Regions from separate parts of the Pseudoxanthomonas sp. LjRoot143 genome, predicted to be linked through region 2. Evidence: riboswitches for the same ligand, from Rfam matches in the RefSeq annotation. Region 2 holds a riboswitch; the other holds the start of a gene.
What was found. A riboswitch is a leader RNA that binds a small molecule or an ion and turns the genes downstream of it on or off. The one in region 2 is predicted to bind cobalamin.
Positions count from the first base shown of each region.

Region 1: it holds a riboswitch for cobalamin, as region 2 does, so the genes downstream of both, btuB (TonB-dependent vitamin B12 receptor) here and ACSQ1W_RS19500 (ribonucleoside-diphosphate reductase subunit alpha) in region 2, are expected to answer to the same signal.

Region 1 covers NZ_CAXUPM020000001.1:3,462,383-3,467,671, forward strand. The annotation lists gene ACSQ1W_RS16790 (TMEM175 family protein) at 1-188, opposite strand, end outside; gene ACSQ1W_RS16795 (GAF domain-containing protein) at 279-764, shown strand; gene ACSQ1W_RS16800 (TfoX/Sxy family protein) at 761-1,129, shown strand; cobalamin riboswitch at 1,145-1,362, shown strand; gene btuB (TonB-dependent vitamin B12 receptor) at 1,492-3,378, shown strand; gene ACSQ1W_RS16810 (DUF2218 domain-containing protein) at 3,483-3,776, shown strand; gene dinB (DNA polymerase IV) at 3,785-4,858, opposite strand; gene fabA (3-hydroxyacyl-[acyl-carrier-protein] dehydratase FabA) at 5,074-5,289, shown strand, end outside.
Region 2 covers NZ_CAXUPM020000001.1:4,067,757-4,073,045, reverse strand. The annotation lists gene ACSQ1W_RS19510 (alpha/beta hydrolase) at 1-611, opposite strand, end outside; gene hglS (2-oxoadipate dioxygenase/decarboxylase HglS) at 747-2,111, shown strand; cobalamin riboswitch at 2,330-2,552, shown strand; gene ACSQ1W_RS19500 (ribonucleoside-diphosphate reductase subunit alpha) at 2,828-5,164, shown strand.

The sequences.
Region 1 (5,289 bases), 610 kb from region 2:
ATCGCGAAACTGGCCGCGAACGCGGGCACATTCTTCAGTGCCTGCAGCAGCCCCGCCATGCTGTCGGGAATGCGTTCGACCGAGATCACGAGCAGGGTGACCGCGAACGCGAACGCGGCGTCGACGAACGCCTCCAGCCGTGTCACGCCATGACCGCGCCAGCCCGCTTCATCCTCGTGATCGCGCATGCACCCACTCCCCTGTCGCCCACGCAAGGCCCCGCTTGTGTGACACATCATATCGGGCCGCCCAGCAGACGCGGGGAGTAGAATCGACCCATGTCATTCACTTCCCAGACGCTCACCGGCAGCAAGCCGGAACAATACGCACAGCTGGCCGAACAGGCCCGTGCCCTGCTGGCCGGCGAACCCGACCGCATCGCCAACGCGGCCAACCTGTCGGCGCTCCTTTATCACGCCCTGCCGGACTTCAACTGGGCGGGTTTCTACTTCTTCGATGGCCGGGAATTGGTGGTCGGTCCGTTCCAAGGCTTACCAGCCTGCGTGCGGATCCCGTTGGACAAGGGGGTCTGCGGAGCCGCCGCACGCACCCGCCAGACCCAGCGCGTGGACGATGTGGAGGCCTTCCCGGGCCACATCGCCTGTGACTCCGCGTCACGCTCGGAACTGGTGGTACCGCTGGTGAAAGGGGATGAACTGGTCGGCGTGCTCGACCTGGACAGCCCACGCCTGGCGCGCTTCGATGCCGACGACCAGGCGGGCATGGAACGCATCGCCGCCATCTTCGTGGATTCGCTGACATGACAGGCACCAAGCTGCGCAACATCGGCCCCAAGTCCGCCGCCTGGCTACGCCAGGTCGGCCTGCGCACGCAGGAGGACCTGGAGTCGGTGGGCGCGGTGGAAGCCTTTATCCGGGTGAAGCGCGCGGGATTCCGTCCCAGCCTCAACCTGCTGTACGCGCTGGAAGGCGCGCTGCTGGACTGCCACTGGCAGCAGTTGCCTGAAGACCGCCGCAGCGAACTGCTGGTGGCCTACGACGCCGCCGCAGCCTTGCTGCCCCCGCCGCGCGGCCGCCCCGCCGCCGGCCCGGTGACCACCACGCACACCGAGCGTGAGGAAGACACGGGACCTTCGCTGAACCTGTTCGACTCGCGCGGCGACGACTGATCCACCCCATCCCGTATACTGCGCGCGCTTTCAGGTGACCCCGGCAGTCCTGCCATGGGTTGAAACGGGAAGCCGGTGACCCGCACACGCGGCATTCCGGCGCTGCCCCCGCAACGGTAGGCGAAGACAACCGCGGCATCGGCCACTGTGCGATCACGCATGGGAAGGCGCCACGGCAGCGTGCACGGCACGCCTTCGCAAGCCCGGAGACCGGCCTGGAAGTCCACTGGTTGCGATGCGGAGGGCGTCGCGGCGTGCCGCGCCGCCGCCTGTCTGCCGCGCTGTCCGCAACGCTCCCTCTCCTGCATCGCAACTCCACGCCGAAATGAATGCGCGCGGGGCGCGCGATGGAGTTGAGTCCGATGTACAGCCGTCATTCCCTTTCCCTTCTCGCCGCCGCGGTCGCGCTGGCCCTCCCGTTCGCCGCGCAGGCACAGGACGCCACCGATCTCGACGAGATCGTCGTCACCGGCACGCGTACCGACGTCGCCGTGCGCGACAGCCTGGCGCCGGTGCAGGTCATTGCCCGCGAGGAGATCGAACGCAGCCAGTCGCGTTCGCTGATCGACCTGCTGAAGGGTCGCGCAGGTATCGGCTTCACCAACCAGGGCGGCCTGGGCAAGCTGAGCACCCTCAACATCCGCGGCACCGAGTCCGACCACGTGCTGGTGCTGGTCGACGGCATCCGCATCGGCTCGGCGACCGCCGGCTTGGCGTCGTTCCAGGACCTGCCGGTCGACCAGATCGAGCGCATCGAGATCGTGCGCGGCCCGCGCTCCAGCCTGTACGGCTCGGAAGCGATCGGCGGCGTCATCCAGATCTTCACCCGTCGCGGCACGCAGGGCCTGTCGCGCGAACTGCGTATCGGTGGCGGCAGCAACAACCTGCGCGAAGCCAGCGGTGGCTTCGCCTACGGCGGCGAACGTGGCTGGATCGGCGCCAACGCCGCCTATCAGGAAACCGACGGCATCAACGCCTGCCGGGGCTCGGGCACGCTGTTCCAGGGCTGCTTCACCGACGAACCCGATGACGACGGCTACCGCAATGTCTCGCTGAACGTTCGCGGCGGCTACAAGCTGACCGACACGCTGACGCTGGAAGGCCATGCGCTGAACGCCGATGCCTTCAACGAATTCGACGGCAGCATCTACGGCGGCAACGAAGCCGACAACGTGCAGCAGGTACTGGGCAGCAAGCTGACGTGGAAGCCGTCCGGCGCCACCACGCTCACCGCGCAGGTCGGTCGTGCGTCCGACAAATCGGACAACTACTTCGCGGACGCCACCTCCGGCACCCGTGCGTACGTCAGCACGTTCGACACGCGTCGCGACACCGCCTCGCTACAGGGCGACTTCGCGTTCGGCGAGCAGCACCTGCTGACCGCTGGTGCCGACTGGCAGCGCGACGAGGTCACCAGCAGCGTCGACTTCGTCAACGACACCGTCGGCGTACCCGTGGACAGCCGCGACAACACCGGCGTATTCATCGAATACCAGGGCCGCTTCGGCGCGCAGCAGGTGCAGGCGAGCGTGCGCAACGACGACAACGACCAGTTCGGCAACCACGTCACCGGCAACCTCGGCTGGGGTCTCGCGTTTGGCGGCGGCTTCAAGCTGACGGTCAACGCCGGCACTGGTTTCAAGGCACCGACCTTCAACGACCTGTACTACCCGTTCTCCGGTAATGCGCTGCTGGAACCCGAGCGCTCCAAGACGCTCGACATCGGCTTGTCGCAGTACGGCGATGCGTGGAACTGGGGCGTCAACGTCTACGAGACGCGCATCGAGGACCTGATCGCGCTGGACAGCAACTGGTTGCCGGCGAACACCGACGAAGCGCGCATCCGCGGCCTCGAACTGACGGGCGCGGTGACGCTGGCCGGCTTCGACATCGCCGCGCAGGTCAGCCACACCGATCCGCGCAACCATACGAGCGGCCTGAACTACGACAACCTGCTGGCACGCCGCGCGCGCAACACGGCGCGCGTCGACGTGGACCGTGCGTTCGGCGACTTCCGCATCGGCGTGACCGGCTACGGCGCCAGCCACCGCTACGACAACGCCGCCAACAGCGTCCGCCTGGCGGGCTACGGCACGCTGGACCTGCGTCTGGAGTACGCCATCACCGACGAATGGTCGGTGCAGGCGCGCGCCAGCAACGTGTTCGACCGCGAGTACGAAACGATCGCCTGGTACAACCAGCCCGGTCGCGAGTACGGCCTGAGCCTGCGCTACAGCGCGCGCGACTGATTCGGACGGACGAAGAAGGCCGGCAATGGACTGTTCCGTTGCCGGCCTTTTTGTTGCCTGCGTGCAGAGGTAAACAGGAAGCCCCGCTTTCCGTGCTCATGACCATGCAACCTGCTTCCCGTGTGACCGTCGTTCCTACCGACCCCGCCAAGCTACTGCGCACGCTGTGCAACCACTGGCGGCACAAGTTCGAGATCGAACGCCCCGACGACACCCATGCGCGCATTCCGTTCGACGACCTCGGCCCGGCTGACTTCGCGGTGGAAGGCGACGCACTGCTGATCACGCTGTACGCGCCCGATGCGGAAGCACGCACACGCCTGCAGGACGTGATCGCCTCGCACCTGCGTCGCTTCGAGCGCAACGAGGCCCTCGTGTTCGACTGGCAAGCGGCGTAACAAGCCGCCTACGCTTCCTGCGGATCGAACAACCCGGCCTGCACGACGGTTTCCTCGCGATCCCGGAATCCCGACAGGCCCACCCCGACCAGGCGATAGCGCGTCGCGGGCGGCAGGTCCACGCGCTCGCGCAACGCCAGCGCGATGTCGATGAATTCCTGCGCGGAGGCTGGCGGCGATTCCGGTGTAAAACTGCGCGTCAGGATGCGGAACTGCGCCGTCTTCAGCTTCAGCACCACGGTGCGGCCGATGCGCTCGGTCTTGCGACTGGCGGCCCACGCCTTCTCGGCGATGCGCAGGATGTGGGGTTCCAGTTCGGACAGCAGCAGGTCGGTGGCGAAGGTGTCTTCGGATGAGATCGACTGCACCGGCTGGTCGGGTTCCACCGGTCGCTCGTCGATACCGTGTGCGCGCCGGTACAGTCCACCGCCGAAACTGCCGTAGCGCGTTTCCAGCTCGTGCTGCGAGTACGCACGCAGGTCGCCGACCGTGCGGATGCCATCGGCATTGAGCCTGCCCTGCATCACCTTGCCGACGCCGGGGATGCGCTCGACCGGCAGCGGCGTCAGGAACGCCTCCACCTGGTGCGGCCGCAGCACGAACTGTCCGTCCGGCTTGCGCCAGTCGGACGCGATCTTGGCGAGGAACTTGTTCGGTGCCACGCCGGCCGAGGCCGTCAGCTGGGTCTCTTCGCGGATCTGCGCGCGGATCGTTTCGGCCACCGCGGTCGCGGTCGGCAAGTCGGACTTCGGCGCGGTGACGTCGAGATAGGCTTCGTCCAGCGACAGCGGTTCGACCAGGTCGGTATGGCGCAGGAAGATCTCGCGCACCTGCCGCGATACCGCCTTGTAGCGCGCGAAATCGGGCGGCACGAAGACGGCCTGCGGACACAACCGCTCCGCGCGTACCGCCGGCATCGCCGAACGCACACCGAAGACGCGCGCCTCGTATGACGCCGCACACACCACCGAGCGCTCGCCGCGCCACGCCACCACCACCGGCCGTCCACGCAGCGACGGATCGTCGCGCTGCTCCACCGACGCGTAGAAAGCGTCCATGTCGATGTGGATGATCTTGCGCATCACGCGATGATATCGGCCGCCGTACGCGATCGCATGGATGCGTGCGGCGACGATACGGCTGCGTGTGGAGTCGCGGACAGAATGCGCCAAACCCTTGCCGCGATTGCCTCGCGCCGATGGTACGCCGGCGTATGGAAAAACCGCCGTTGATCTGCATCAAGACAAGCGTATGCACATGTGTGCATTATTTGCGCCTTCGCAGAACGGACCACGCAATGAACGCCCCCGCTTCCTTCTCGCGCGAACAGCTGCTGGCCAGCGCACGCGGTGAACTGTTCGGCCCCGACAGCGGCCGCCTGCCCAACGACCCGATGCTGATGTTCGATCGCATCACCGAGATCCGCCAGGACGGTGGCGCCCACGGCAAGGGCATGGTGCGCGCCGAGCTCGATATCCATCCCGACCTGTGGTTCTTCCAGTGCCACTTCCTC
Region 2 (5,289 bases):
GGCGGATTCCGCATCGTCAGCGGCACGTCCAGCGCACCGCTGTCCAGCGAGACCACGCCACGCGGCCGGGTAGCGCCGGCCTCGCGCCACAGCGTCGACGACGCACCGACCAGCGCGATCAGGTGTGCACCGGCGGAATGGCCCATCAAGAGCACGCGCGAGGCATCGCCGTTCCACTCGGGTGCGCGCTTCTGCACGGCCGCCAGCGCGCGGGCGATATCGCGCGCCTGGTCCAGTGGCGCCGTGTCCGGCCGCATGCGGTAGTTGGTGGAGACCAGGATGTAACCCTTCGGCAGCCAGTACGCGGCCTTGTTCTCGACCACGCCCGGGTTGTCCTTGTTGCCGTTGGCCCAGCCGCCGCCGTGGACGAACAGCAGGATCGGCGCGTTCTTCGGCTGTGCCGGCAGGTACACGTCGAAGCGCTGGCGCGGATCGTCGCCATAGGCGACATCGCGTATCGCGCGTGCACCGGCGGGCAGCGTGGGCGGCTCGCGCGAAGCCTCGCGCATGTCGTGCAGGCGTTCGCGGAAAGTCTGTGCGGCCAGCGGCGGCAGCGTGGCGAGCAGCACGCAGGCCAGCAGGCCGGTGCGGAACAGCGGGGTCGGCGTCATGGGGTCACCTCGGACGGGACAACGCGCCATCCCCGGCCAGGTTGACGACGCCCGGCCCGCCTGCTGGCCCGCGTCTGCGCAGGCGGCGACAATACGCACCCCCGGCGGCCCCACGCCGCCCGCCTGCCGAGTCCCATGACCGCCTTCGTTACGCCCGACCGCATCCGCAGCCTGTTCGCCCAGGCCATGTCCGACATGTACCGCACCGAGGTGCCGCTGTACGGCGACCTGATCGAGTTGGTCGGGGAGATCAACGACGCGACGCTGCAGCAGGATCCCGCACTGGCCGCACGGCTGGCGCGCAACGCGGAGACGGAACGGCTGGACCTGGAACGCCACGGCGCCATCCGCGTCGGCACGCCGGCCGAACTGGCGATGCTGGGCCGCGTGTTCGCGCTGATGGGCATGCACCCGGTGGGCTACTACGACCTGACCATGGCCGGCGTGCCGGTGCACGCGACCGCCTTCCGCCCCCTGACCGAAGCGGCGCTCGCCGCCAACCCGTTCCGTATCTTCACCTCGCTGCTGCGGCTGGAACTGATCGCCGACGCCGCGCTGCGCGGCGAAGCCGAGACGATCCTGGCCAGGCGCGACATCTTCACCGCCGGCGCGCGTGCGCTGGTGGCGCAGGCCGAACACGACGGCGGATTGAATGAAGCCGATGCGCAGCGCTTCGTCGCCGAGGTGCTGGAAACCTTCCGCTGGCACGGCGATGCCACGGTCGCGCTGGAGACCTACCGCGCGCTGCTCGGCCTGCACCGGCTGGTCGCCGACGTGGTCAGCTTCCGCGGTCCGCACATCAACCACCTGACCCCGCGCACGCTGGACATCGACGCCGCGCAGGCGGCCATGCTGGAACGTGGCATCCAGGCCAAGGCGCAGATCGAGGGCCCGCCGCGCCGCGCGGTGCCGATCCTGCTGCGGCAGACCAGCTTCAAGGCGCTGGAAGAGGAAGTCGCCTTTCCCGATGCCACCGGCACGCTGGTGCCCGGCAGCCACAGCGCACGCTTCGGCGAGATCGAGCAGCGCGGCCTGGCGCTGACGCCGGCCGGCCGCGACCTCTACGACCGCCTGCTGGCGGAGGTGCGCCAGGCGGGCGGTGCCGGCAACACGTCGGCGGATTACCCGCAGCGGCTGGCGGCGGCGTTCGCGGCCTTCCCGGATGACGAAGCGACGCTGCGTCGCGACGGGCTGGGCTACTTCCGCTACCGCCTGACGGAGAGCGGTGCGGCCTTGCCGGCTTCCGAGCGCGCAGCGATGACGCCGGACGCCCTGGTCGATGCCGGCCACGCCGTCGTCGACCCGATCGTCTACGAGGACTTCCTGCCGGTCAGCGCCGCCGGCATCTTCCAGTCCAACCTGGGCGGCGGCGAACAGCGCGCCTACGACGCGCACGCCAACCAGGAGGCCTTCGAAGCGGCGCTGGGCAAGACGATCCACGACCCGTTCGCGCTGTACGCGCAGGCGCAGGACGCCTCGATCGCGGCGCTGCAACGCTGACATAGGGCGGGCCTTGGCCCGCCGTCGCCCTGCTGGACCTCGCGACGCGGCCTGGAGAGCGGCGGTGTCGTCACGCCTCCATGGCCCCCGACGCGTGCGATGGTGGGCCAAGGCCCGCCCTACGAAGGTTCGCGAGGCGGGCCCAATCCGTGAAACCCGCGCCGCGCCGACACCCGCTGTTCCACACAACATTTGGTGTTGACGCTTCCGATACCCCCCACTATCTTGTGGCCGTCGGTTCCGGTGGCCGCAAGCCACGGGATTAAAACGGGAAGCCGGTGACGCGCTCGCGCCACTCCGGCACTGCCCCGCAGCGGTAATTGGGAACGAACCCGCCACACAGCACTGAGGCCCCACGCCTCGGGAAGCGGCGGACGTAGGAAGAAGGCTTCGCCCTTCGCGCCCATGAGTCCGAAGACCTGCCGACAGCCGCGCGTAGCACACCGCGCGGTGCCGGCCGCGGAATCTCCGGGGGGAGAGGGCTGGTGACGCAGGGGACGCCGGCCTTCGGTCCGTACGATCTCGCTCCCTGCGACGCCGCTTCCCCACTGTGATCCTCCATCCGGCCTTGCGCAGCCCCGCGAGGGACGGGCCGCCGCGTGCACCACGCATGGAGGATTCTCGTGACCCAGATCGACACCGCCGTCGCCGACGCCGGCACCACCCCGTCCCAGAAGGACGCGTTCGCCCTGACCCCGCCGCCCACCGCCACCGCGATGAGCGTGACCAAGCGCAATGGCGGCCGCGAGCCGGTGGACCTCAACAAGATCGTGCGCGCCGTGCAGCGCAACTGCGAAGGCCTGCACGCCATCGACCCGATGCGCGTGGCCACCCGCACCATCTCCGGCCTGTACGACGGCGCCACCACGCGCGAGCTGGACGAACTGTCGATCCGCACCGCCGCGTTGCTGACCGGCGAAGAGCCCGAATACAGCCGCCTGGCCGCGCGCCTGCTGGCCGGCTACATCACCAAGGAAGTCACCGGCCAGGAGATCCACGCGTTCTCGCAGTCGGTCACCCGCGGCCACGAGGTCGGCCTGATCAACGACCGCCTGCTGAACTTCGTGCAGACCAACGCGCGCAAGCTCAACGATGCGCTGGACGCCTCGCTCGACCTGCACTTCGACTACTTCGGCCTGCGCACACTGTACGACCGCTACCTGCTGCGCCACCCGCACACCCGCAAGGTCATCGAGACGCCGCAGCAGTTCTTCCTGCGCATCGCCTGCGCGCTGAGCGAGGACGTGCCCGAAGCGCTGGCGCTGTACCGCCGCATGGGCAACCTGGACTACCTGCCGAGCTCGCCGACGCTGTTCAACAGCGGCACTACGCACGAGCAGCTGTCGTCGTGCTTCCTGCTGGACTCGCCGCAGGACACGCTGGAATCGATCTACGCCAAGTACGGCGACATCGCCCAGCTGAGCAAGTTCAGCGGCGGCATCGGCGTGAGCTACACGCGCGTGCGTTCGCGCGGCTCGCTGATCAAGTCCACCAACGGCCACAGCAACGGCATCGTGCCGTGGCTGAAGACGCTGGATTCCTCGGTCGCCGCGGTCAACCAGGGCGGCAAGCGCAAGGGCGCGGCCTGCGTGTACCTGGAAACCTGGCACGCCGACATCGAGGACTTCCTGGAGCTGCGCGACAACACCGGCGACGAAGCGCGCCGCACGCACAACCTCAACCTGGCCAACTGGGTGCCGGACCTGTTCATGAAGCGCGTCGAAGCCGACCAGGAATGGTCGCTGTTCGATCCGCGCGTGACGCCGGAGCTGACCGACCTGTACGGCGCCGCGTTCGAGCTGGCCTACACGCAGGCCGAGACGCAGGGCAAGGCGATGAAGACCATCTCCGCCCGCAAGCTGTACGGCCGGATGATGCGCACGCTGGCCGAGACCGGCAACGGCTGGATGACGTTCAAGGACAAGTGCAACGCCGCCAGCAACCAGACCCTGCGCGCCGGCAACGTCATCCACCTGTCCAACCTGTGCACCGAGATCCTCGAGGTCACCTCGGCTGAAGAGACCGCGGTGTGCAACCTCGGCTCGATCAACCTCGGCCGCCACTTCGATGACGATGGCTGGTTCGATTTCGACAAGCTGGCCGAAACCGTCCGCCTGGCCGTGCGCCAGCTGGACCGCGTGATCGACCTGAACTTCTATCCGATCGAGACCGCGCGCCGTGGCAACCTGCGCTGGCGCCCGGTGGGCCTGGGCTGCATGGGCCTGCAGGACGTGTTCTTCAAGCTGCGCCTGCCGTTCGACAGTGCCGAGGCGCGTGCGCTGTCGGCGAAGATCGCCGAGACCATCTACTTCCACGCGCTGGAAACGTCGGTGGAGCTGGCGCAGGAACGCGGCCGCCATCCGTCGTTCGCCGATACCCGTGCGGCCAACGGCGAGCTGCAGTTCGACGCCTGGAACATCACCCCGGAGAACGCCGAGCGCTGGGATGCGCTGCGTGAGCGCATCAAGGAGCACGGCCTGCGCAACTCGCTGCTGATCGCGATCGCGCCGACCGCGACCATCGCCTCGATCGCCGGCTGCTATGAGTGCGTGGAACCGCAGGTGTCCAACCTGTTCAAGCGCGAGACGCTGTCGGGCGACTTCCTGCAGGTCAACCGCTACCTGGTCGACGAGCTGAAGAAGCTCGGCCTGTGGACGCCGGAAACGCGCGATGCCATCAAGCTGTCCGAAGGCTCAGTGCAGGGCTTGGCGCAGGTGCCGGCCACGTTGCAGCAGATCTACCGCACCGCATGGGAACTGCCGATGCGTTCGCTGATCGACATGGCCGCCGGCCGTGGCGCCTTCATCGACCAGTCGGCATCGCTCAACCTGTTCATGGAAAGCCCGAACATCGGCGCGATGTCGTCCATGTACATGTACGCGTGGAAGCAGGGCATCAAGACCACCTACTACCTGCGTTCGCGCCCGGCCACCAAGATCGCCAAGACCACGGTCAGCACGGTCGCCGCGACCGAGCCGAAGCGCGAGTACACCCCGACCGAAGCCATCGCCTGCTCGCTGGAGAATCCGGAAGCCTGCGAGGCCTGTCAGTAAAAAAGAAAAGGGGCCGACTTGCAGGTCGGCCCCTTGGTTGCTTCACCAAAACATCCAAATAGCTTGAGCGGGATGTCTCTGATCGGCACTTCGGCTAGGAAGTTCGGCAACTATAACCTTCTATA